Regions from separate parts of the Massilia sp. TWR1-2-2 genome, predicted to be linked through region 1. Evidence: predicted binding sites of a transcription regulator. Region 1 holds the regulator's gene; the other holds the start of a gene.
The links. Region 1 encodes FNR, which switches genes on or off when oxygen is low (the NO sensors DNR and NnrR bind a similar motif). Its sites were predicted from a motif close to TTGATNNNNATCAA; they were not measured.
Positions count from the first base shown of each region.

Region 2: the regulator FNR is predicted to act here: its motif matches at 3,838-3,851, upstream of ACP7DD_RS05885 (TraR/DksA family transcriptional regulator).

Region 1 is NZ_JAFCWM010000001.1:246,839-258,448, forward strand. Features, by position in the region: gene ACP7DD_RS01315 (sulfite exporter TauE/SafE family protein) at 1-762, shown strand; gene ACP7DD_RS01320 (heavy metal translocating P-type ATPase) at 759-3,158, shown strand; gene ccoS (cbb3-type cytochrome oxidase assembly protein CcoS) at 3,161-3,310, shown strand; gene ccoN (cytochrome-c oxidase, cbb3-type subunit I) at 3,462-4,922, shown strand; gene ccoO (cytochrome-c oxidase, cbb3-type subunit II) at 4,906-5,520, shown strand; gene ACP7DD_RS01340 (cbb3-type cytochrome oxidase subunit 3) at 5,522-5,689, shown strand; gene ccoP (cytochrome-c oxidase, cbb3-type subunit III) at 5,682-6,620, shown strand; gene ccoG (cytochrome c oxidase accessory protein CcoG) at 6,617-8,038, shown strand; gene ACP7DD_RS01355 (FixH family protein) at 8,053-8,601, shown strand; gene ACP7DD_RS01360 (hypothetical protein) at 8,598-8,846, shown strand; gene fnr (fumarate/nitrate reduction transcriptional regulator Fnr) at 8,856-9,632, opposite strand; gene ACP7DD_RS01370 (hypothetical protein) at 9,776-10,225, opposite strand; gene ACP7DD_RS01375 (hypothetical protein) at 10,227-10,397, opposite strand; gene ACP7DD_RS01380 (DUF805 domain-containing protein) at 10,631-11,242, shown strand; gene ACP7DD_RS01385 (S8 family serine peptidase) at 11,460-11,610, opposite strand, start outside.
Region 2 is NZ_JAFCWM010000004.1:190,374-201,983, reverse strand. Features, by position in the region: gene ACP7DD_RS05915 (pyridoxal phosphate-dependent aminotransferase) at 1-123, shown strand, start outside; gene ACP7DD_RS05910 (NAD(P)H-dependent oxidoreductase) at 336-923, opposite strand; gene ACP7DD_RS05905 (universal stress protein) at 1,124-1,561, shown strand; gene ACP7DD_RS05900 (hemerythrin domain-containing protein) at 1,687-2,175, shown strand; gene ACP7DD_RS05895 (universal stress protein) at 2,168-2,644, shown strand; gene ACP7DD_RS05890 (pyridoxamine 5'-phosphate oxidase family protein) at 2,681-3,133, opposite strand; gene ACP7DD_RS05885 (TraR/DksA family transcriptional regulator) at 3,341-3,763, opposite strand; gene ACP7DD_RS05880 (SOS response-associated peptidase) at 3,919-4,596, shown strand; gene ACP7DD_RS05875 (hypothetical protein) at 4,526-4,873, opposite strand; gene ACP7DD_RS05870 (bifunctional diguanylate cyclase/phosphodiesterase) at 4,912-7,590, opposite strand; gene ACP7DD_RS05865 (c-type cytochrome) at 7,686-8,531, opposite strand; gene ACP7DD_RS05860 (c-type cytochrome) at 8,955-9,656, opposite strand; gene ACP7DD_RS05855 (hypothetical protein) at 9,690-9,893, opposite strand; gene ACP7DD_RS05850 (DUF2970 domain-containing protein) at 9,892-10,056, shown strand; gene ACP7DD_RS05845 (PLP-dependent aminotransferase family protein) at 10,064-11,491, shown strand; gene ACP7DD_RS05840 (hypothetical protein) at 11,563-11,610, shown strand, end outside.

The sequences.
Region 1 (11,610 bases):
ATGAGTACCATCAGCCTCGCGCCGGTGTTCCTGATCGGCCTGTTGGGCAGCGTCCACTGCGCCGGCATGTGCGGCGGCATCGTCAGCGCATTTTCGATCGCGCCGGCGCGCCGCTTTCCGGTTGCGGTGGTGAGCCTGCGCAGCGCGGCGCCCGGACCGGCGCTGGCGCGCGTGCTCGCTTACAACAGCGGGCGCATCGCCAGCTACATGGCGGCCGGCGCGCTGGCCGGCGGCCTGGCCGGCGCCGCGCGCACGCTGTCCGGCCTGGCGGCGATCGAAACGGCCGCCTACTGGCTGGCGAACCTGATGCTGGTGGTGCTCGGCCTGTACCTGATGGACGCCTGGCGCGGCCTCGCGCGCGTCGAGCAGCTCGGGCGCACGCTGTGGCGCCGCATCGAACCGGCCACCGCGCGGCTGCTGCCGCTCGATTCGCCGGCCAAGCTGCTGGCGATGGGCGCGGTGTGGGGCTGGCTGCCGTGCGGGATGGTCTACAGCGTGCTGCTGACGGCGATGCTGAGCGGCTCGGCGCTGTCCGGCGCCGCCGTGATGCTCGCGTTTGGCCTCGGCACCTTGCCGATGCTGCTGTCGATGGGGATGCTCGGCGCGCCGCTGCGCAACGCGATCGCCCGCCCGCTGGTGCGGCGCGCCTGCGGCGCGGTGGTGCTCGCCTTTGGCGTCGTCGGCATGCTGCGCGCCGCCCGCGGTGTCGACCACGGCTGGATCGATGCGCTGTGCGTCGCCGTGCCGGGGCTGCTGCCATGAACGCCGTGCTGGCGCCGTGCGCCTGCTTTCACTGCGGCCTGCCGGTGCCGGCCGGCAGCCGCTGGTCGGTCGCCGTCGACGGCGCGGCGCGCGCGATGTGCTGCCCCGGCTGCGAAGCGGTCGCCGCCAGCATCGTCGCCAGCGGCTGCGCCGACTACTACCTCAGTCGCACCGAATTTGCCGCCCCCGCCGACCTGGCCGCGCTGGCGCCGCCTGAACTGGTGCTGTATGACGCCGGCGCAGCCGTCGGTGACGCCGTCGTCGACGCCGTCTACTCGGTCGACGGCATCCGCTGCGCCGCCTGCGTGTGGCTGATCGAGCGGCGGGTGCGCGGCGTGGCCGGCGTGCGCGCGGCCGACATGAACGTCACCACCGGGCGCCTATCGGTCAGCTGGAACGATGCCGAATGCCGCCCAAGCGCCATTATCGGCGCGCTGCGCCAGATCGGCTACGCGGCCTATCCGTTCGACCCGCAGCGCCACGGCGAGCAGCTCGAACGCGAACGCAAGAAGCTGTTTCGCCAGCTGTTCATCGCCGGCCTGTCGATGATGCAGGTGATGATGTACGCGTTGCCGGTCTACCTGGCCAACGACGGCACCATGGACGCCGACATGACGGCGCTGATGCACTGGGCCTCGCTGCTGCTGACCTTGCCGGCGCTGCTGTACTCGGCGCAGCCGTTCTGGCGCGGCGCCTGGATCGGCCTGAAGACGCGCATGCCCGGCATGGACGTGCCGGTAGCGCTCGGAATCGCCGCCGCCGCCGGCGGCAGCATCGTCGCGCTGCTGCGCGGGCACGGCGACGTCTATTTTGATTCGGTGACGATGTTTATCTTCCTGCTGCTTGGCAGCCGCTACCTCGAGCTGTCGGCCCGCCGCGCCGCCGCCGGCGCGCTGGAAAACCTGCGCCACGCCCTGCCGGCGGCGGCCGCCCGAATGCCCGCCTATCCGTCCTCGCGCCGCACCGACCTGGTAGCGAGCAGCGCGCTGCAGGCCGGCGACATGATCCTGGTGCGTCCCGGCGAAGCGGTGGCCGCCGACGGCGTCATCGTCGAAGGCGACACCGACGTCGACCTGGCGCTGCTGACGGGCGAAAGCCGCGCCCAGCGGCGCGCCGTCGGCGCCGAGCTGCCGGGCGGCGCCGTCAACACCGGCCAGCCGGTGGTGCTGCGCGTCACCCGCGCCGCGCGCCAGAGCACGATGGCGCTGCTGGTCGAACTGGTCGAGCGCGCCGGCATGGGCAAGCCGCGCATCGCCCAGTGGGCCGACCGCGTGGCGGCATGGTTCGTCGCCGCGCTGCTGCTGTTCGCCGTGGCGGTGTGGGTTGCCTGGCAACTGAGCGACCCTGCGCGCGCCTGGCAGGTGGCGGTAGCGGTGCTGGTGGTGTCGTGCCCGTGCGCGCTGTCGCTGGCCACGCCGACGGCGCTGGCGGCGGCCACCAGTCGCCTGCTGCGCCACGGCGTGCTGGTGGTGCAGCCGCACGTGCTCGAAACGCTGCACCGTGCCACCCACATCATCTTCGACAAGACCGGCACGCTGACGCGCGGCCAGCCGGCGCTGCGCGCCGTGCGGCTGCTCGGCGCGGCCACGCGCGCCGACTGCCTGGCGATCGCCGCCGCGCTGGAGGAATCGAGCACCCATCCGCTCGGCACGGCATTGCGCGCCGCCGCCGGCGGAGCGCGGCGCGACGCGCGCGAACTGCGCCAGACGGCCGGGCAGGGCATCGAGGGCGTCGTCGACGGCGTGCACTACCGGCTAGGCAGCGCCGCCTTCGCCGGCGCCGGCGACGCCGGCGCGCCATCCGACGACGCCTCGCAGGTCTTCCTGGCCGGCCCCGGCGGCGTGCTGGCCTGCTTCGAGCTGGCCGACGCGCTGCGCGAAGACGCCGGCGACGTCGTGCGCCAGTTCCAGCGCCGCGGCATGGAAGTGATCCTCCTCAGTGGCGACGCGCCGGCGCTGGCCGCGCGCGTGGCCGGCCAGCTTGGCATCGCGCGCGCCCTGGGCGGCCAGATGCCCGAGCAGAAGCTCGCCTTCGTGCAAGCGCTGCAGGCGCAGGGCGCGGTGGTGGCGATGGTCGGCGACGGCGTCAACGACGCCGCCGTGCTGCGCGCGGCCGACGTCTCGTTCGCGATGGGCGGCGGCAGCGACCTGGCGCGCATGCACGCCGACTGCGTGCTGATGTCGAACCGGCTGGCCGACCTGGGCGACTGCGCCCAGACGGCATCGCGCACGCTGGCGGTGGTGCGCCAGAACCTGGCCTGGGCCACGCTGTACAACACCTGCGCCATCCCGGCCGCGGCACTCGGCATGCTGAACCCGTGGATGTCGAGCATCGGCATGTCGGTCAGTTCGGCGGTGGTGGTGATCAATGCGCTGCGCCTGCGCGCGAAGGACTGACGATGGAAGCACTGTACCTGCTCATTCCCCTCAGCGTGTGCCTGGTCGCACTGGCCATCTGGGTGTTTTTCGGCGCCTCCGACAGCGGCCAGTTCGACGACCTCGAAGGACCCGGCATCCGCGTCCTCCACGACGACGACAGCGTCGAATGATTCGCGGTCTGACCTATGGTCAGACCCCAAACCGACGAAGAAGTTTGGCCTGTTGGCGCCGATCTTGGCCAATTTGATTCACATCAAGGATTTTTGAACTGCAGAAATTTACTCTGCGGAGTGTCAACGATGTATTTTCAGGAGAGTAGCAGTGGACACAGGTTTGAACTACAACTACAAGATCGTCAAGCAGTTCACGATCGCCACCGTGGCATGGGGGGTGATCGGCATGCTGGTGGGCGTCATCATCGCCGCGCAGCTGGCCTGGCCGGCGCTCAATTTCGACGTGCCGTGGCTGACGTACGGGCGCCTGCGCCCGCTGCACACCAACGCCGTCATCTTCGCCTTCGGCATCTGCGGCCTGTTCGCCACCTCGTATTACGTCGTGCAGCGCACCTGCCAGGTGCGGCTGTTTTCAGACACGCTGGCCGCCTTCACGTTCTGGGGCTGGCAGGCGGTGCTGGTGCTGGCGGCGATCACCTTGCCGATGGGTTTCACGCGCGGCAAGGAGTACGCCGAGCTGGAATGGCCGATCACGATCCTGATCACGGTGGTATGGGTGGTCTACGCAGTCGTCTTTTTCGGCACCATCGTCAAGCGCAAGGTCAAGCACATCTACGTGGCCAACTGGTTTTTCGGCGCCTACATCATCGCCGTGGCGGTGCTGCACGTGGTGAACGGCGCGAGCATGCCGGCCTCGCCGATGAAGTCGTACTCGGCCTACTCGGGCGTGCAGGACGCGATGATCCAGTGGTGGTATGGCCACAATGCGGTCGGCTTCATCCTCACCGCCGGCTACCTCGGCATGGTCTACTACTTCATCCCGAAACAGGCCGAACGCCCGGTGTATTCGTACCGGCTGTCGATCGTCCACTTCTGGGCTTTGATCTTCACCTACATGTGGGCCGGTCCTCACCACCTGCACTACACCGCGCTGCCTGACTGGACGCAATCGATCGGCATGGTGTTCTCGCTGATCCTGCTGGCGCCGTCGTGGGGCGGGATGATCAACGGGATCATGACCTTGTCGGGCGCCTGGCACAAGCTGCGCACCGATCCGATCCTGAAGTTCCTGATCGTGTCGCTGTCGTTCTACGGCATGGCCACATTCGAAGGTCCGATGATGTCGATCAAGACCATCAACTCGCTGTCGCACTACACCGACTGGGGCATCGCCCACGTCCATGCCGGCGCTCTGGGCTGGGTCGGGTTCATCACGATGGGATCGATCTACTACCTGATTCCGCGCCTGTCGGGCAAGAAGGAAATGTGGAGCGTGCGCCTGATCGATCTGCACTTCTGGGTCGCCACCATCGGCATCGTGCTGTACATCGCCTCGATGTGGATCGCCGGCGTGATGCAGGGCCTGATGTGGCGGGCGGTCAATCCGGACGGCACCTTGACGTACACCTTCGTCGAAGGCGTCAAGGCGACCTATCCGTACTACGTGATTCGCTTCGGCGGCGGCCTGCTGTACCTGTCGGGCATGCTGATGATGGCCTACAACACGCTGATGACGATGCGCGGCACGACAGCGGTCGACCCGACCATCCCGTCGATCACGCCTAAAAAATCGCACAAGACAGGAGCAGGTAATGAAGTTTTCGCATGAATGGATCGAGAAGAACCCTTGGCTGCTGATTGGCCTCGTGCTGCTCGTAATCTCGGTGGGCGGGCTGGTTGAAATTGTGCCGCTGTTTTTCCAGAAGTCGACCACCGAGCCGGTGGCGGGACTCAAACCGTACTCGCCGCTGCGCCTGGTGGGCCGCGACATCTACGTGCGCGAAGGCTGCTACAACTGCCACTCGCAGATGATCCGGCCGTTCCGCGCCGAGACCGAGCGCTATGGCCACTACTCGGTGGCCGGCGAATTCGTCTACGACCGGCCGTTCCAGTGGGGCTCGAAGCGCACCGGTCCCGACCTGGCGCGCGTCGGCGGGCGCTATAGCGACGAGTGGCATCGCACCCACCTCGACAGCCCGCGCGACCTGGTGCCGGAATCGAACATGCCGAACTACCCGTGGCTGGCAAAAGCGCGGCTGGTGCCGGCCGACGTGGTGCCGAAGATGCGCGCGCTGCAGCGCCTGTCGGTGCCGTACAGCGAGCAGGAAATCAACGACGCGCCGGCCACGCTGGAAGGCAAGACCGAGCAGGACGCGCTGGTGGCCTACCTGCAGGGCCTCGGCACGCAGATCAAGACAAGGAACTGACATGGCAATCGAACATATTTTTGACAGCGCGAGCAGCGTGATGACGGTGATCAGCTTCACCACTTTCGTCGGCATCCTGCTGTGGACCTTCGTGCTCAAGCGCGGACAGGATTTTGCGACGGCGGCGGCACTGCCGTTCGCCGACGAGGAGGACAGCGGTCATGGCTGATTTCACCAACGGCTTCTGGGACTACTACATCGCCGTCATCACGCTGCTGTCGATCGCCGGCTGCGGCCTGCTGCTCTGGTCCCAATCGATCCACCGCGTCAAGGAGATCCCGGAAGGCTCGCCCGCCGGTCCCGGCACCACCGGCCACGTATGGGATGAAGACCTGACGGAGCTGAACACGCCGATGCCGCGCTGGTGGATGTGGCTGTTCTACCTGACGATCGTGTTCGCGCTGGTGTACCTGGTGCTGTATCCGGGCCTGGGCAGCTACGCCGGCAGCTTCGGCTGGAAGTCGTCGGGCGAATACCAGACCGAACTCAAAAAGGCGGACGCCGAATACGGCCCGCTGTTCGAGCGCTACGCCAAGCTCGATCTGAAGACGGTGGCGGCGGACCCGCAGGCGCAGGCGATCGGCGAGCGGCTGTTCCTGACCTACTGCGCCCAGTGCCACGGCTCTGACGCGCGCGGCAACAAGGGCTTTCCGAACCTGACCGACGGCGACTGGCTGTACGGCGGCGACGCGGCGATGATCAAGACGACCATCATGCACGGGCGCAGCGGCATGATGCCGCCGATGGGCGCTGCGGTGGGGTCGGACAAGGACGTCGAGAACGTCGCCCATTACGTGCGCAGCCTGTCGAACCTGACCACCGATCCGATCAAGGTCGCCTTCGGCAAGCAGAAGTTTGCCGCCTGTGTCGCCTGCCACGGCGCCGACGGCGGCGGCAACCAGGCGCTGGGCGCGCCGAACCTGACCGACAAGGTGTGGCTGTACGGCGGTAACGCCGACACCATCATCGAGACGGTCAACAAGGGCCGCAGCAATACGATGCCCGCGTTCGACGCCTTCCTCGGCGAGCCGAAGGTGCACCTGCTGGCAGCGTACGTGTGGGGCCTGTCGAATCAACCGGCGGCGGTGCCGAAAAAATGAACGAGGCAGCGCCGCGCGAGGCAATCATCAAGATGTACGCCAAACGCGAGGAAATCTATCCGCGCGAGGCGAAGGGGCCGTATGCGACGCTGCGCTGGGCCTGCGTGTGGCTTACCCAGCTCGTGTTCTACGGCCTGCCGTGGCTGAACTGGAACGGCCGCCAGGCGGTGCTGTTCGACCTCGGTGAGCGCAAGTTCTATATTTTTGGCGTGGTGCTGTGGCCGCAGGACTTCATCTACCTGGCCGCGTTGCTGATCATCTGCGCCTTTGCGCTGTTCCTGGTGACGGCGGTGGCAGGACGGGTGTGGTGCGGGTTCGCCTGCCCGCAGACGGTGTACACCGAGATTTTCATGTGGATCGAGCGGCGCATCGAAGGTGCGCGCAGCGCCCGCATCCGGCTCGACCGCCAGCCCTGGAGCGTCGGCAAGGCCGCGCGCAAGGTCGCCAAGCATTCGGCCTGGCTGGCGGTGGCGCTGTTGACGGGCCTGAGCTTTGTCGGCTACTTCGTGCCGGTGGAGCGCCTGGCGAACCAGTTGTGGAATCTGCAGTTGTCGTCGTGGGAGACGTTCTGGGTGCTGTTCTATGCGCTGGCAACCTACGGCAACGCCGGCTGGCTGCGCGAGCAGGTGTGCAAGTACATGTGCCCGTATGCGCGCTTCCAGAGCGCGATGTTCGACCAGGACACGCTGATCGTCACGTATGACGTGGCGCGCGGCGAGCCGCGCGGCGCGCAGGCCAAGGCGGCGCCGGAAAAAAGCTTCGCCACGCTGGCGCTGCCGAAAGCGGGCGACTGCATCGACTGCAGCCTGTGCGTGCAGGTGTGCCCGACCGGCATCGACATCCGCGACGGCCTGCAGTACGAGTGCATCGGCTGCGCCGCCTGCATCGACGCGTGCAATACGGTGATGGCCAAAGTGGACAAGCCGCCAGGACTGATCCGCTATTCGACCGGCAATGCGATGGCCAACGGCTGGAGCATGGCGCGGGTGCGGCGCCAGCTGGTGCGCCCGCGCATCCTGGTTTACTGCGCGCTGCTGGGGGCGATCGTGTTCGCCGTCGGCGCCGCGCTGGCGCTGCGCACGCCGCTCAAGCTCGACGTCATCCGCGACCGCGGCGCCATGGGGCGCGAAGTCGAGGACGGCATCATCGAAAACGTCTACCGGCTGCAGGTGATGAACACGGCCGAGAAGGCGCATACGTTCCGCGTGTCGGTGTCGGGGCTGGCGTCGATCAGCCTGGCTTCGCCCGAGCTGGCGCGACTCGAAGGGGCCAGCGCGCGCGCCGTGCCGGTGCGGGTGAGGGTGCCGAGGAGCGCCGCCGCGACCGGATCGAACCAGATCGAGTTCGTGCTCACGGCGCTCGACGACCCGGCGCTGAAGGTGACCGAAAAAGCGGTCTTCATCGTTCCGAAACCATGATCAAGGAAATCTCCATGCCAATCGCATCGACTGTCGCATCCCCGGCCGCAGCGCCGGTCCGTCCGTGGTACAGCCACCGCTGGCCGTGGTTGCTGATGATCGGCCCTGTGTTCGTGCTCGTCGGCGGCGGCGTGGCCGGCTCGCTGGCGCTGTCGCGGCCCGACGCGATGGTGGTCGACGACTACTACAAGCAGGGCAAGGCGATCAACCAGGATTTGCGGCGCGACCGCGCGGCGACGGCGCTGGCGATCGCGTTCGAGGCAAGCTACGACGCCGGCGCGGGGGTGCTGAGCGGCGCGGTGACCAGTGGCGGCGCGCCGCTGCAGGCGCCGCTGCACATCTACCTGGCGCACCCGACCCAGCCTGGCAAGGACCTGCAGCTGCTGGCGCGGCCCGGCAGCGACGGCCGCTTCGCGGTGCCGGTGGCAAAGCTCGAAGCGACCCACTGGCAGGTGGTGGTGGAGGGCGCGCGGCGCGAATGGCGGGTGGCGCGCAGCTGGAGCTGGCCGCGCGAGAGCGCGCTGGCGATCCACGCCGACGCACCGACGGCGCCGGCGCCGTGAGGGGCAGCATGCGGCGGCTGGCGATGACGGTATTGTGGCCTTCGTTCCTGGCGGCGGCGCTGGCGGAAGGCTGCGTGTTCTCGGTGTTCGATCCGGCCGACCTGGCGTACCTGGCGGCGTCAGGCATTACGCCGACGGCGGTCTACAGCGTCGGCTTTTTTGCGTTGTGGAGCGTGTGTGCCCTGTCGAGTTTGCTGACGATGTATCTGGTGGTCACGCCGCCCGACCAGCGGGCGCCGTTTTAATCGTGGGCTTTACGCCATCGGGCTGCAGCGCTCGGTGCCGGCGGCCATTGCCTTGAGCAGCGCCGGCTGCAGCAGCGTCACTTCGCGCTTGTCGACCTTGAGCAGGCCCTGCTTCTTGAAGCGCGACAGCAGCCGGCTGATGCTCTCGATGGTCAGGCCGAGGTAGTTGCCGATGTCTTCGCGCGACATGCGCAACTGGAACGCGGTGGCCGAATAACCGCGCGCGGCGTAGCGGGCCGACAGGTTGGTGAGGAAAACGGCGAAGCGCTGCTCAGCCTGCATGTTACCGAGCAGCAGCATGACGTTTTGCTCGCGCGTGATTTCGGTGCTCATGATGCGGTGGAAATGGCGCAGCAAGGTCGGCACGTGCGCGAACAGGTGCTCGAGGCCGTCGAACGGAATCTCGCAGACCTCGCTGTCTTCGAGGGCGACGGCGTCGCAGTGGTGGCGTTCGCCGCTGATGGCGTCCATGCCAAGCAGTTCGCCGGCCATCTGGAAGCCGGTAATCTGCTCGTCGCCGGCGGCATTGACCTGGTAAGTCTTGAAGTGGCCGAAGCGGATCGCGTACAGGCTGCGGAATGGCTGGTCCATCTGATACAGGCGCTCGTCGCGGGCGATGCGGCGGCGCAGGCCGATCACTTCGTCGAGGCGGACGATTTCCGCCGCGTCAAGGCCCATCGGCAGGCACAGCTGGTGCATGCTGCAGTTGGCGCAACTTGCCTTGAGGGCAGTGATGTTCAGCTGCGGCAGAGCGGTTGGTGACGAAGAAGCAAGCATTGGCGGCATTCAAGTTGCGGCATGTCCGCGGCGCGGACATCCACGTTCATTATACGCCTGCGTATGGACGAATTCGCCGCAGCCGCGTCAATGCGCTGGCGGAGACGTGAATCTGTCGCGCCAAGCCGCGCAAACCACAGGGCAGCGCCGCGTCAGCGCTCCTGCCAGCGTCCCATCGCGGCAAATGACAGCGTGACATGCCGGTTCGCCTGCGACAGGAAACCGATCTCGGCGCTGCTGTCTTGCAGATGCAATAACTGGCCCGCCATCACGTCGTACATCGGCAGGCTGCCGGTGGGCCGCGCGCACAGGTGATAGCGGATGATGCCGTGTTCGCCGAGGACGTCGATGTTGACGGCCGAGTCGAGCCGGATGCGGTAGCGGTCGCCGGTGCTGCCGCCGATGACGTGAAAGTAGCCGTGGGCCTGGAATTCGCGGCGCTGCTCGGCGTTGAGCAGGCCGAGCAGGAGCGACAGCGCCCGTTGCTCGGCATGGGCCCGTTGCAACGCCTCTTGCCGCAGCTTTTCGCGCGTGCGCCGTGCTGCCTGCCACCACGCGGTGCAGCGCGCGAAAAGCCAGCTTGCCCGATCCAGCACTGGCAACTTAGCCGCCGACGATACGCGGCACCATGACCACTTCTTCCATGGTCGGATCGAAGGCCGTGATCGCCCGCTTGGCGTCGGTGCGGCTGATGGCGCCGAACGCGGCGTATCCCTGCTTGACCAGGCGGTCGAAAGTCTTCTGTGCGGCGGCGATTTCCCTGGAATTGGCCATGTTCCAATTCATTTGCCGGTGACCAGAGTCGTCCATGATATTCATTGCGCCAATTGGCGATGCGTGTGCGTTATCCATCATTCCTCCTCGACAGCTGAGACGTTACCGAACCACTACCTGCTGTAGACACCGGCGCAGCAGGCAAAGTGGCCCGGGATCAATGCAGAATTTGATGTAGATCAAGGAAATGTTTGAACAGTGAGCAGAACTGCTCGACAGCAGAGGAGACTCTCTTGCTCTACGCCAAGATGAGCTCCATGCAAATCGTCACTATCGACCCGGGTTCCTGGCCGGCCCCGACCGCGCCGCAGCAAAGGCGCTGCAGCCAGAAACGGCCGCTCATGCAGGGAGACATCTTGGAAACTACTTTTGGCGATGCCATGGCGAACCCGGCCGGTGCCGACCGCTACCAGCCCAGTTTGCTGACGGTGAACGGCAGGATCGGCCGCCTGCGTTACTTCACCTATTGCTGCGTGCTGACAATGGCGGTCTTGTGCGTAGCCACCGCCAGTGTCGCGGCTTTTTCACCGATGGTGGCGATGACGGTGATTTTGACCTCCTATCTGGCGTTCATCCCCGCGACGTTCGTGCTGATGATACGCCGCCTGAACGACCTGGACCGCTCGGGCGGGTGCTCGCTTGCGGCGATCGTGCCGTTCGACAACGTTGCGCTTGGGCTGTATGCGACCTTCGCGCGGGGCTCGGCGGGCGCCAACCGCTTTGGCCCAGCGCCCGTTCCCAATTCGCGCGCGACCGTCATCGCCGCAGTGGGCGCACCGGCAGGCGCATTTGCGCTCGGTATCATCGTTGGGCTGACGGGCGCGACGTTCAGGGACTTCGCCTGAGCGCACGCCCGAACAGAAGTGGCTTCCTAGTCAACATTATCTTTATAGAATTCTGTCCACAGATTCTGTGGGTAAGATGACCACATAAAACGCGCTTGTACCAGTACGAGTGACCTAATTATCGGCCTGCCTAAAAATTAAGCACGTTCAAGCGCGCAGCATGAAAGAAGGAGCGACGGCCATTACTGCCGTCGCCCCGTTACATGTTGCACTGCGATCAGCGCACGACCACGACCTGCACCGTCGAGCTGGCCCAGTTGCCGGCCGCGTCTTTCGCCACGACCTTGATGGCGTGCGAGCCGGTCATCCAGCGGCGCGTCTGCCAGGTGTAGGCGAGCGAGCCGCCGTTGCCATTGCTGACGAGTGCA
Region 2 (11,610 bases), on a different contig from region 1:
ATCGTGCCGGGGGCGGACTTCGGCTTCGCCGCGCCGGCACGCCACGTGCGGCTGTCGTATGCGACCAAGCTGACACGCATCGAGGAAGCGGTGGAGCGGGTGGCGAAGCTGCTGGGGCGGTAGGCCCATGGTAAATGCAGGGTCTGGAAGCCAAGGACGTTGGACCGATATGCCGCCGTCATGCGGACTTAAATGCTGGTGTCAGGTCTGGCATTCGGACATTTGAACAAATGCTGGTGTCAGGTCTGACATTCGGACATTTGAATAAATGCTGGTGTCAGGTCTGGCATTCGAACATTTGAACAACCAAATGTCCGAATGTCAGACCTGACACCTTAGACCGCCGCCCGCCCCAGTGCGAACAGGCGGTCGAGCCAGCGGGCGGCACGGCGCGACTTCATGTTGCCGGTCATGCCGATGAGGGTGTCGGCCACCGGCGCGATGCCAGCAAAGCCGAGCACGCTGCGCCTGAGCGACTTGACGCCGTGGGCGCGGAAGAACACGCGGTACACCACCGCCGGCATGCCCATCGTCACCACCAGGCGGGCCGAGCGTCCCTTCAGGCCCTTGCGCGCAAACGGATTTCTGGCGTCGCCGGAGAAGGCAAAGCCGGGACGCTCGACCTGCTCGAGAAAGCCCTTCAGCATGGCCGGCATGTCGCCCAGCCACAAGGGAAAGAAAATCACGATGTGCTGCGACCACAGGATGTCTTGCTGCGACTGCAGCAGCGTCGGCGGCAACGGCCCGTGCTCCCATTCGTCCTGGCTCCTGAGCAGCGGGAAGTCGAGCGCGGCGATGTCGATGCGGCGCAGCTCGTGGCCGCCTTCGACGGCGCCCCTGGCGTAGGCTTCCTCCAGCGCGCCGCACAGGTGCCCGCCGCCGCTGTCGGGATGCCCCTGGATCAACAAGACGCGCTTGAACATGCCATTCCGCCCGCAGGCCATGCCGGCCCCGGCGTTCGGGCGCCGGACCAAGGCCGCAGCAACAACTGTCGTTGTCCGGACGCCGGCCACTTTGATATGCATCAAGGCTGCTCGCTCGGCGCACCGACAGACTACCTGTTCGACTATTCGCCAATAGCGCCAGCGCGCGTCGCAGCGCCTTTTTTTCCAGGGGACACAGCATGTTCAAACGAATCCTGTTGCCGACCGATGGCTCAGAGCAATCCGAGCGCGCCATTCTTGCCGCTGTCGCCTTCGCCAAGGAGCTTGGCGCCGAGGTGCTCGGCCTGACCGTCGTGCCGCAGTTCCACACGTTCACCTACCATGCCGAAATGGTGGAAGACACGTCGGACCAGTTCGCCGTCGACAGCGCCAAGCGCGCAGTGACGTACCTGGAATTCATCAGCGGCGCGGCGCGCGAGGCCGGCATCGCCTGCACCTGCGAACAAGTGATGTCGGACGATCCCTGGAAAGTGATCGTCGATGCCGCGGTCAGCCGCCAGTGCGACCTGATCGCGATGGGCTCGCACGGGCGGCGCGGCATTGCCGGCGTGCTGCTCGGCAGCCAGACGCAAAAGGTGCTGGTGCACAGCAAGGTGCCGGTGCTGATCTTCCGCTAGGCAATGCGGCCGCCGGCCGGTTTCTCTTTTTTTGATTTGCATCAAAGCGGTTTTCCGGCGTCGTGGCCCACCCTGAAAAGGGGCCGCCTTTTCCTGGCGGCGCCCGTTTTTGCAAGAGGTTGATCATGAACTTCAACACGACCAGTTCGATGGCAAAGAATGTTGCCGAAATGATGAGCAAGGCACGCCGCGCGATGGCGCAGCGGATGGAGCGCCTGGCCCGCACACCTGACGATCAGTTCGCGGACGGATTTAACGACCTGATCGCCGAGCTTGAGATCAGCTTTCGCGACGAGGAAGCGGTGATGGAAGCACTTCATTACCCGGCGCTGCGCGGTCACCGTGAGCAACACGCGCGCGCGCTCGCCGCCCTGCACCACGCCCAGCCGCACGTCGAAGGCGGCGATGTCAAGCTTGGCCGCGAGGCGCTGCAGTTGCTGCCGAAGTGGCTGCTGCTGCACCGCTCGACGATGGACCTGACCCTGGCCAACGCCACGCGGGCGCAAGCGCCGCGTGCGCGCCGGCACACAGGCGCCGCGCGCGCCGACGGTCGGCATGACCGCCGCGCGCGCTACGGCAATGTACAAGCCGATAAGGAGCGAGAGCGTGTTTAGCCACATATTGCTGCCGACCGACGGCAGCGCCGATTCAGAAGCGGCGATCGTGTCGTGCATTCGTCTCGCGCAGGCCACCGGCGCGGCCATCACCGGCGTTCACGTGATGCCGGTGTTGCACCTGTTTACCTACGAGCCTGGGGTGACAGAAGCGGTACATGCCCAGGTGCGCCAGGAGAACGAAAGGCACGCCAAGCGCTACCTCGAGCACATCGAGCAGATGGCCAGCGACGCCGGTGTCAAATGCAACACGCTGCTGCTGATGTCGGACTATCCGTTCGACGCCATCATCGACGCGGCGCGCAACGCCAACTGCGACCTGGTGGCGATGGCGTCGCATGGCCGCAAAGGCGTCAAGGCCATGTTGCTGGGCAGCGAAACCCACAAGGTGCTGACCCACAGCGCGATCCCGGTGCTGGTGTTCCCGCACGGCAGCGGCACGGCGACGGCTGCCGAATTTACCAGCTGACGGTGCTTGCCGCGCCGAACGCCGGCGCGTCGCCGCTCAGGTGGCCACGCCCTGCTCGGTGTGGCCGAACCCCTTGGTGTAGTCGAGAATCGAGATCACCTGCGGCGTGATCTTCAGGAACGCGACCTCATTGGCCTGGCCGTTCTCGCCCCATTCGGCGATCTGCGGCAAGCGCTTGAGCAGGCACGACTTGGCCAGCTCGACATCCGGCCCGGGCGCCAGCAGCTCGGCCAGCGCGCTCATCGACAGGTCCTGGATCTCGCGCCAGTCGTGGTACGGCAAGTTGATGGTCAGCGACACCTTGCTGTTATACCGGACATTGTTGGCTTTCTGACTGTGCTTGCCGATGCCGACGAACAGGTTCAGCTTGTCGTGGGCGAAGCTGATCGTCGTCGCCTGCGGGTAGCCGTCCGGCCGCACGGTCGCCAGCGTCAGGTCGCTGGCGCCGTCGATCACTTTCAGGACGAACTCCTTGAACGCCTGGTCCATGTGCTTCTCCGTTTCGGTTGATTGGATGTCAATGATAGGAGCCGCGGTCGTCCTGCAACCTTGATCTGTATCAAGCATGTTTCAATGACCGCTCCGGCATGCCCGCTTCGCGAGGATGGCGTGGAGGGCTGCGCGGGATGCGGTAAAGGGGGCGCGAGGATGCCGGAGCGGGGCTGCGCAAGGAGGACGCCTAACGGCTGCGGGCGGCTAATGAGCGCCGTGGGCGCGGCCCGGCACGTGCGGGGCGCCGGTCGCCGTTTCACTGCCGGCGTCGATGCGGCGCTGGCAATGGAGGCACGTCAGCGACGCCGGCGCCGCGCGCAGCCGCGTCAGCGGGATCGGGTTGCCGCATACGACGCACAGGCCGCCGGCGCCGAAGTCCAGCCGCTTCATCGCCATGTCGATGTTGTCGAGCCGCGCCAGCTCGTCGCGCAACTGGGCAATGTCGGTGGCGCCCAGCTGGCCGGCTGCCGCCTTGCTGCCATGCTCGGCAAAGAAATTGACCAGCACGCTCTGCTCGTCGCTGTCGTAACCGACCAGCCGGTCGCGGATCGCTTCGAGCACCAGGTGCCGCTCGCTGCGCAGCCGGCTCTCGAGCTCGTCGAGGTCGGATGATGTCAACTGTCTCACGGCGGTCCTTTCGGTTCTGCAGGCGCCGGCCAGGCGGCATGCGAAAGTGTGGCGCACCGAGCTGCCCCCAGTCCTTGCGGCAGATCAAACGTGCACCATTCGCGCGGCGCTGCCACTGTGCAGCCGGTATCGGAAAAACGCGCTACCATTGTGCAATGTGCGCCAACTACACCCCTACCCGCCTCGACGCGATCAGCCAGCACCATGGTCTCGAACGCGCACTGTTCAATTTTCCGGACGAAGCGTTCCCTGGCTACCTGGCGCCGATCCTGCGCGAATCGCGCGATGCCGCCGGCCAAGTCGAGGTGGTGCCGGCGATGTTCGGCATGGTGCCGCACTGGGCCGACACGAAGCTGGCACGCCAGACCTACAACGCGCGCACCGAGACGGTGGCGACCAAGCCGTCGTTCCGCAACGCGTGGAAACGCAATCAGTTCTGCATTGTTCCGGCGGATAACTTTTACGAGCCGTGCTACGACAGCGGCAATCCGGTGCGCTGGCGCATCACCGCAGCCGGCAACGAGCGGCTCGGCATCGCCGGCATCTGGGAGTGGCGCCCGAGCGGACCGGACGGCTTGCCGCTGCTGTCGTTCTCGATGCTGACCATCAATGCCGACGGCCATCCGCTGATGCAGCGCTTCCACAAGCCCGGCGACGAAAAACGCATGCTGGTGCTGCTCGAACCGGGTCAATACCAGGGCTGGCTGGAAGGCGAACTGGTCAACGAGGCCGACATCTACCGCCCTTGGGAAGCCGACCGTCTCACCGCCGAGGCCGCCCCGCTGCCACCGCGAACCAAGGCGGCGCCTGTGGTGGAAGATACATTGTTCTGAATTGTGACATTCGGCTACCTGGTCCAGCAGCTTCGACGACAGCTGGATGCGCCCGGCCGTGCCAGTCGACCAGCGCATCCTTGCGGTCCATGCCGGTGATGATCACCAGCGGAACGTCGCCGACCGCGTCGTAGCCATACTGGCGCTCCTTGCCGTCGATCGGGCTGACGGCGGCGAACGCGCCGCGCTCGGCCGATGGCAGGTAGTGGTGCTCACGTTCGGTGAAGACATGGTTGTTCAGACATCGGCAGCCACAGGTTGAAACGTGGTTGGCCATCTTGCACGCGGTGCCGCAGCCGCCGCGGCACCGCTGGTTCAGGCCACCGGCGACAGCAGCACGCTCTGCGCCTCGGTCGCCGCCTGCGGCAGCGAGATGAAATAGCCCTGCACCTCGTCGCAGCGCAGCGCGCGCAGGATGCTCAGCTGCTTGCCGGTCTCGACGCCCTCGGCGACCACCCGCATGCCGAGCGCGTGCGCCATGGTGATGATGGCCGTAAACAAGATCTTGCCCTGCTCGGTTTGTTCGATGCGGCTGGTGAATGCCTTGTCGACCTTCAGCATGTCAAAGTCGAGCATCTGCAGCTGCGCCAGCGACGAGTAGCCGGTGCCGAAATCGTCGACCAGCAGCTTGATGCCCATGCCGCGAATCTTCGACAGCGATTCGAGCACATGGCTGCTGCCGCCCATCATCGACGACTCGGTCAGTTCAATTTCCAGCAGGCTGGCGGCAATGCCGTGGCGCGCCATTGCGCCGGAAAACACGCGGGCGATATCGGTTTCGTTGAACTGGCGCGACGAGATATTGACCGACACCGGCACCAGGCTCGCTTCCCTGGCCGCCCACTGCGCCAGCTGGCCGCACACCTTGCCGAGCACCAGTTCGCCCAGGCGCACGATCATGCCGGTCCTTTCGGCCAGCGGGATGAATTCGGCCGGTTCGAGCAGGCCGCGGCGCGGGTGCAGCCAGCGCACCAGCGCCTCCATGCTGGTGGCGCGGCTGCTGGCCAGGTCCATGCGCGGCTGGTAGTGGACGACGAATTCGTCGTGCTCGATGGCGCGGCGCAGCTCCTGCTCGAGCTCGAGTTGCTGACGCAGCGCTGCGTAGAACTGCTGATCGAAGAAGCGGAAGCTGCCCTTGCCGCTGGTCTTGACCGAATACATCGCCACGTCGGCGTTCTGCAGCAGCGAGGCGGCATCGTCGCCGTCCGTCGGAAAGCTGCTGATGCCGATCGACGTGCCCAGCACCGCGGTGCCGCCGATCAGCTTGAACTTCGGCCTGAAGGCGGCGATGACGCGCTCGGCGACGATGGCGGCGTCTTCGACGCGCAGGTTGTGTTCCAGGATGACGACGAATTCGTCGCCGCCGAGCCGGATGACGTGGTCGTGCGGGCGCACCGCTTCGGTCAGCCGGTGCGCGGCGTGGCGCAGCAGTTCGTCGCCGGCGGCGTGGCCCATGGCGTCGTTGGCCGCCTTGAAGCCGTCGAGGTCGATGAACAGCAGCGCCAGCGTCTGGCGGTGCTCGCGTGCGCGGCCGATCGCCTGCGGCAGGTACCACTGCAGCCAGTGGCGGTTCGGCAGGCCGGTCAGCGCGTCGTGGTTGCCGCGGTGTTCCAGCGCCGCCACGTGTGCCTTCGATTCGGAAATGTCGCGCAGCGTGATGGCCAGCTTCTGCTCCGAGCGCACCGCCTTGAGCTGCATCCAGCGCGAGCGGTCGGCCCCTTCCGGCTGAAATTCTAGTTCGCCGTCGTAGGAGCCGGTATCGACGGCGCCGCGCAGCACGTCGAGCAGTTCGGCTAACGTGTGGTCGCGGTACAGCGCCGAGAAGCGGCGCCCGATCAGCGTTTCGCGCCGCTGGTGACAAAGCGCGGCGCCGTGCTTGTTGCAGTCGAGCACTTCGAAGTCGTCGACCGCGCCGGTGCCGTTGAACAACATGCCGAGGATGAAAAAGCCGTCGCTGCTGCCTTCGGTGGCCATGCGGTACGTTTCGTCGGTGCGCTGGCTCTCGCGCTTGCGCCAGGTCAGCCGCAGCAGGAAGCCCATGACCACCAGGGCGCCGGCAAACAAGGCGGCGGTGGCGATGATGGCGCGCGACACGGCCGCCGCGCGCGCGGCGTCGAACGGCGCCAGCATGTTCTGCTGGTCGAGGGCGACAAAGGCGGTAAGCGGATACGCGCCGGCCCGGTGCCAGCCGAAATAGCGCGCGCGGCCGTCACTGAACCAGGCGGCGGGGGCCAGCACGCTGCCGCCGGCGGCGGCCAGCGGCGGCAGCGCCAGCCGCACCCGCCGAGGGCGCCCGGCGACGGCGAGCAGCGGCAGGTTGTCGGCGCCGGCCAGCCCGACCACGCCGTCCGGCGCGAAGCGCTGCATGAAGAAGTCGAGCGTCAACTTTTGGGCGGCCACTTGCACCAGCACGACGCCGTCGAAGCGGCCGCCGGCGGCGCGGATCGGGCGCGAGAACTGCAGTTCGACGACGTTGCCGCCGTCATCGATCACCTGGCTGATGACCAGCTGATCGGCAGGCGCGCCGGCATGGATCTGAAAAAAGCGCGCCTGCGCTGCCAGTGCCAGTTCGCCCTGCCGCTTCATGGCGGTGACGAGGCGGCCGTCGCTGGCGAGAATGGCCAGGTTGGAGAACGTGGCGTCGGCAAACATCTCGGCTGACTGCGCCGATTCCAGGTTCAGGCCGTGTGCGGACAGGCCCCAGCTCTCGCGACTCTGGCGCAGCACCAGGTCATGCCAGTTGACGGCGCGCGCCACTTGGTCGGAATAGGCGTGGGCGGTCGTGCGGGCCTGGTCGAGCGCGGCGCGCTCGCCGTCGTCGCGGTCGGCCGCCGCGCTGCCGAGCAGCACGCCCGAGCTCAGCAGGCTGAGCAACAGCGCCGCCAGCAGGCAGGCGGCGATGATGTGCATGTTCGCAACGACGCTGGCGGCAAGGCTGCGAATAGCCTTCGCCGCTCCCTGCCCGACAACGCCTGGCGCGGATCGCATGCTCATGCTCGATGCAATGATGACGTGGGTAACGGTTCAGTATATGAATTTCGCCCTCGCCGCGTCGCGCGCCTTGCGACTACTGCTCTGCCGCGACGCGCTCAATCGATCGGCACGCCGCGCAGGCGCGATACGTCGACCGCAGACAGCGTCCCGCCGTGGTGCCCCCAGCTGGTGCGCAGGTGCGACACCACCGCCGCCACCTCGGCGTCCGACAACGTCGGGCCGAACGGCGGCATGCCGTACGGCCGCGGGTTGCCGTGGGTGCTCGGCGGATAGCCGCCGTTGAGCACCATCCGGATCGCGTTCACCGGATTGGCCGCCCCCACCGCCCGGCTCGCTTCGAGCGACGGATAGGCGCCCGCCGCACCCTTCCCATCGGCGCCATGACACTCGGCGCACTGCGCCTTGTACAGTTCGGCGCCCTGGCGCAGCATCGCCTGCGCGCCCGGCACCACAAGGACGGCGCGCGCCGGCGCGGCCACCGGCAGCGTTGTCAGGTACGCCGCCATCGCGCCGATGTCGGCGTCGCTCGCATGCTGCAAGCTGCCGGCAACGACGTCGGCCATCGGCCCGAACACGGCGCCGCGCGCCGATACACCCGCCTTGAGCAGCTGGCCGATGTCGGCGGCGCTGTCGCCGGAGCCGAGCGGCGGCGCGTACCAGTCCTGCATCGGAATCATGGCGCCGCCCAGGCGCTTGTCGGCGATGCTGCCGCCGAGCGCATTGCGCCCGGTGTGGCACGCGCTGCAATGGCCGAGCCCTTCGACCAGGTAAGCGCCGCGGTTCCATTGCGCCCCCTGCTCCGGCGCGCCGGCGTACTCGCCCTGGTCAAAGTTGACGGCGCGCCAGAGCGGCAGCAGCAAGCGCTGGTTGTACGGGAAGCGCAGCTCGCTGGGCCGGTTCTGCTGCGTGACCGGCGCGATCGTCCGGAAGTAGGCGAACATCGCGTCCGAGTCCGCACGCGCGACTTTCGTGTAGTTCGGATAGGGAAACGCCGGATACAGGAAGCTGCCGTCCTTCGACCTGCCGTTGTGGATGGCCTGCCAGAAGTCGTCGGCCGACCAGGCGCCGATGCCGTGCCCTTGTCGGACGTCAGGTTCGGCGCGTAAATGGTGCCGAACGGCGTCGCCAGGCCGCGCCCGCCGGCGTATTGCTGGCCGCCGCGAACCGTGTGGCAGCCGACGCAGTTGCCGACGCTGGCCAGGTATTGTCCGGCACGTACCTGCGCCGCCGCGTCCGCCACCGGCGCCGGATTGCCGCTGTGCGCCGCACGCGTGGCTTCGATGGCGGCCACCGACCCCAGCCCAAGTATTGCAATTGCCAGCATGGCCAGAGCGATTCGCTTCATGAGATTACCGATCGAATGTTTATTGGGCGCTGCCGCAGGGAGTGGGCAGCGTGACGGCGGCGGCCGGCGCCGGCGCCATGTCGCGCGGGATCGGCTGCGCGGCCAGCCATGCCGAGATGGCGCCGACTTCGTCGGCACTGAGCTGCTTGCTGATGTGCGCCATGCAGTCCAGCGCCCTGGCCTTGCGCGCGCCGTTCTTCCAGGCGCCGATCTGGGCGTTGACGTAGTCGCGCGGCAAGCCGAGCAGGCTCGGTATTGCCGGCAAGGCGCCGCGCAAGGTCTCGCCGTGGCAGGCGCTGCAGGCCGCAATCTTGCGCGACGCGTCGCCCGTCAGCACCAGGCGCCGGCCCAGCGCCATGCTGTCGGCCGACGCCCTGACCGGCTGCGGCGCCGCGTACGGCGGGTGCTGCTCGGAGAAATACTGCGCGATTTCCTTCAGGTACTCGTCCGACATGTGGCCGACCATGTAGGTCATCAAAGGGTAGCTGCGGTTACCGTCGCGGAAATTGATCAACTGGTTGTACAGGTAGCCGGCCGGCTTGCCGGCGATGCGCGGGAAGAAGCCGTCGCTGGTGGCGCGCCCGTCCTTGCCATGACAAGCGACGCAGGCGAGCGCGCGCTGGGCAATGGTGTCGGCCGGTTTGTCGGCGGCAGCGGCGGCATTGCCGAGCAGCGCCGCGGCGAGCAGCGCAACCCCGATCAGTTTGCTGGAAATCGTCATTACCCTGTCTGTTCTGAATGGCATCAGAGGAGTCTAACCAGCCGCGGCAAAACAAAACAGATTCAGTCTGCCGTTATTTTTGCGTATCAGATGAGGTTCCTGATATGGTAAATTGATCGCGTTCTGCCGCTGTTTTTCGGCGCAGCCGCCCAGTACAATTGCACCATTGATGACGATCGAGACCATGGCAGACCAACCCACCCCACCAGCAAACAAGCGTTCCTTCGCCAGCACCATGAAAGCGATCGCGTGGTCGTTCATCGGCCTGCGCAGCAAGCGCGATTTCGACCAGGACGTCGCCGGCGGCATGAATCCGGTGTACGTGATCATCGCCGCGCTGATCGGCACCGTGATCTTTATTGGCGCCATCGTTCTCGCGGTCCGCTTCGCCATCAGCTAGCCGGCCGATGAAACGCTACGAGGCGCTCGCCGAGGACATCGCACAGTCGATCCGCACGGGCGTGATGACGCTGGGCGACCGCCTGCCGTCGGTTCGCCAGGCCGGCGCCAGCCGCGCCGTCAGCGCGTCGACGGTGTTCCAGGCCTATTACCTGCTCGAGGCGCGCGGCCTGATCCGGGCGCGCGAGCGCTCCGGCTACTACGTCATCGCCGGCGCCAGGGCGGTGCTGCCGGAAATCGACAACGCCTCGTTGCCGACGCTTGACTCGACCGAGGTCGACGTCAGCGAGCTGGTGTTCGACATCCTGGCGTCGGCGCAGAACCGCGACGTGGTGCCGTTCGGCTCGGCCTTTCCGAGCCCGCTGCTGTTCCCGTTCGCGCGGCTGGCCAAATCGATGGCCGCCAGCATCCAGAAGATGGATCCCTGGAGCACGGTCGACGACCTGACGCCCGGCAGCCCGGCCTTGCGGCGCCAGATCGCGCTGCGCTACCTGGCCGACGGCATGCACGTGCACACCGACGACATCGTCATCACCAACGGCGCGCTCGAAGCGCTCAGCCTGTGCCTGCACACGGTGGCGCGCCCGGGCGACAGCGTGATCATCGAGTCGCCCACCTTTTATGGCGCTCTGCAGGCGCTCGAGGGGCTGGGGCTCAAGGCGATCCAGGTTGCCACCCACCCGCGCGAAGGAATCGACCTGGCGCAGCTGGCCCTGGCGCTGGAGCGGCACAAGCCGCGCGCCTGCTGGCTGATGACAAATTTCCAGAATCCGCTCGGCGGCCTGATGTCGGACGCAAAGAAGCAGGCGCTGGTGGCCCTGCTGGCCGAGCACGCAGTGCCGCTGATCGAAGACGACGTCTACGGCGAGCTGTATTTCGGCAGCCGCCGGCCGCTGCCGGCGAAAGCGTTCGACAAGACCGGCCTGGTGATGCACTGCTCGTCGTTTTCGAAGTGCCTGGCGCCCGGCTACCGGGTCGGCTGGGCGGCGCCCGGCAAGTTCACCGGCGCGGTGGCGCGGCTGAAATTGTCGCGCACCCTGTCGGCATCGGCGCCGGCGCAGGGCGCCATTGCCGACTACCTGGCCAAGGGCGGCTACGATCGCCACCTGCGCCAGCTGCGCCACGCGCTGTCGGTGCAGCAGACGGCCATGCTGCAGGCGGTGGCGCGCTATTTTCCGCCCGGTACCAAGGCGACGCGGCCGGCCGGCGGCTACTTCGTCTGGGTCGAGCTGCCCGGCCAGGTCGACGTGCTGCAGGTCCAGCGCAGCGCGCTGTCGCTGGGAATCAGCGTGGCGCCCGGCCCGATGTTCTCGGCCGAGCGCAAGTTCCTCAACTGCCTGCGCCTGAACTACGGCCACCCGTGGGACGAGCTCCACGAGGCGGCGATGGCAACGCTGGGCCGGATCATCGCCGCAAATGGCGCCATGGTTGACTAACGCACAGACGGTCCTTGGTGCAAGGATGACAATCGACACCAGTTCATTCACACGACCCAAGGAGATTTACCATGACCCAATCGAAATCGAGCGGCACGCAGAACGAACAATCGGGCAAG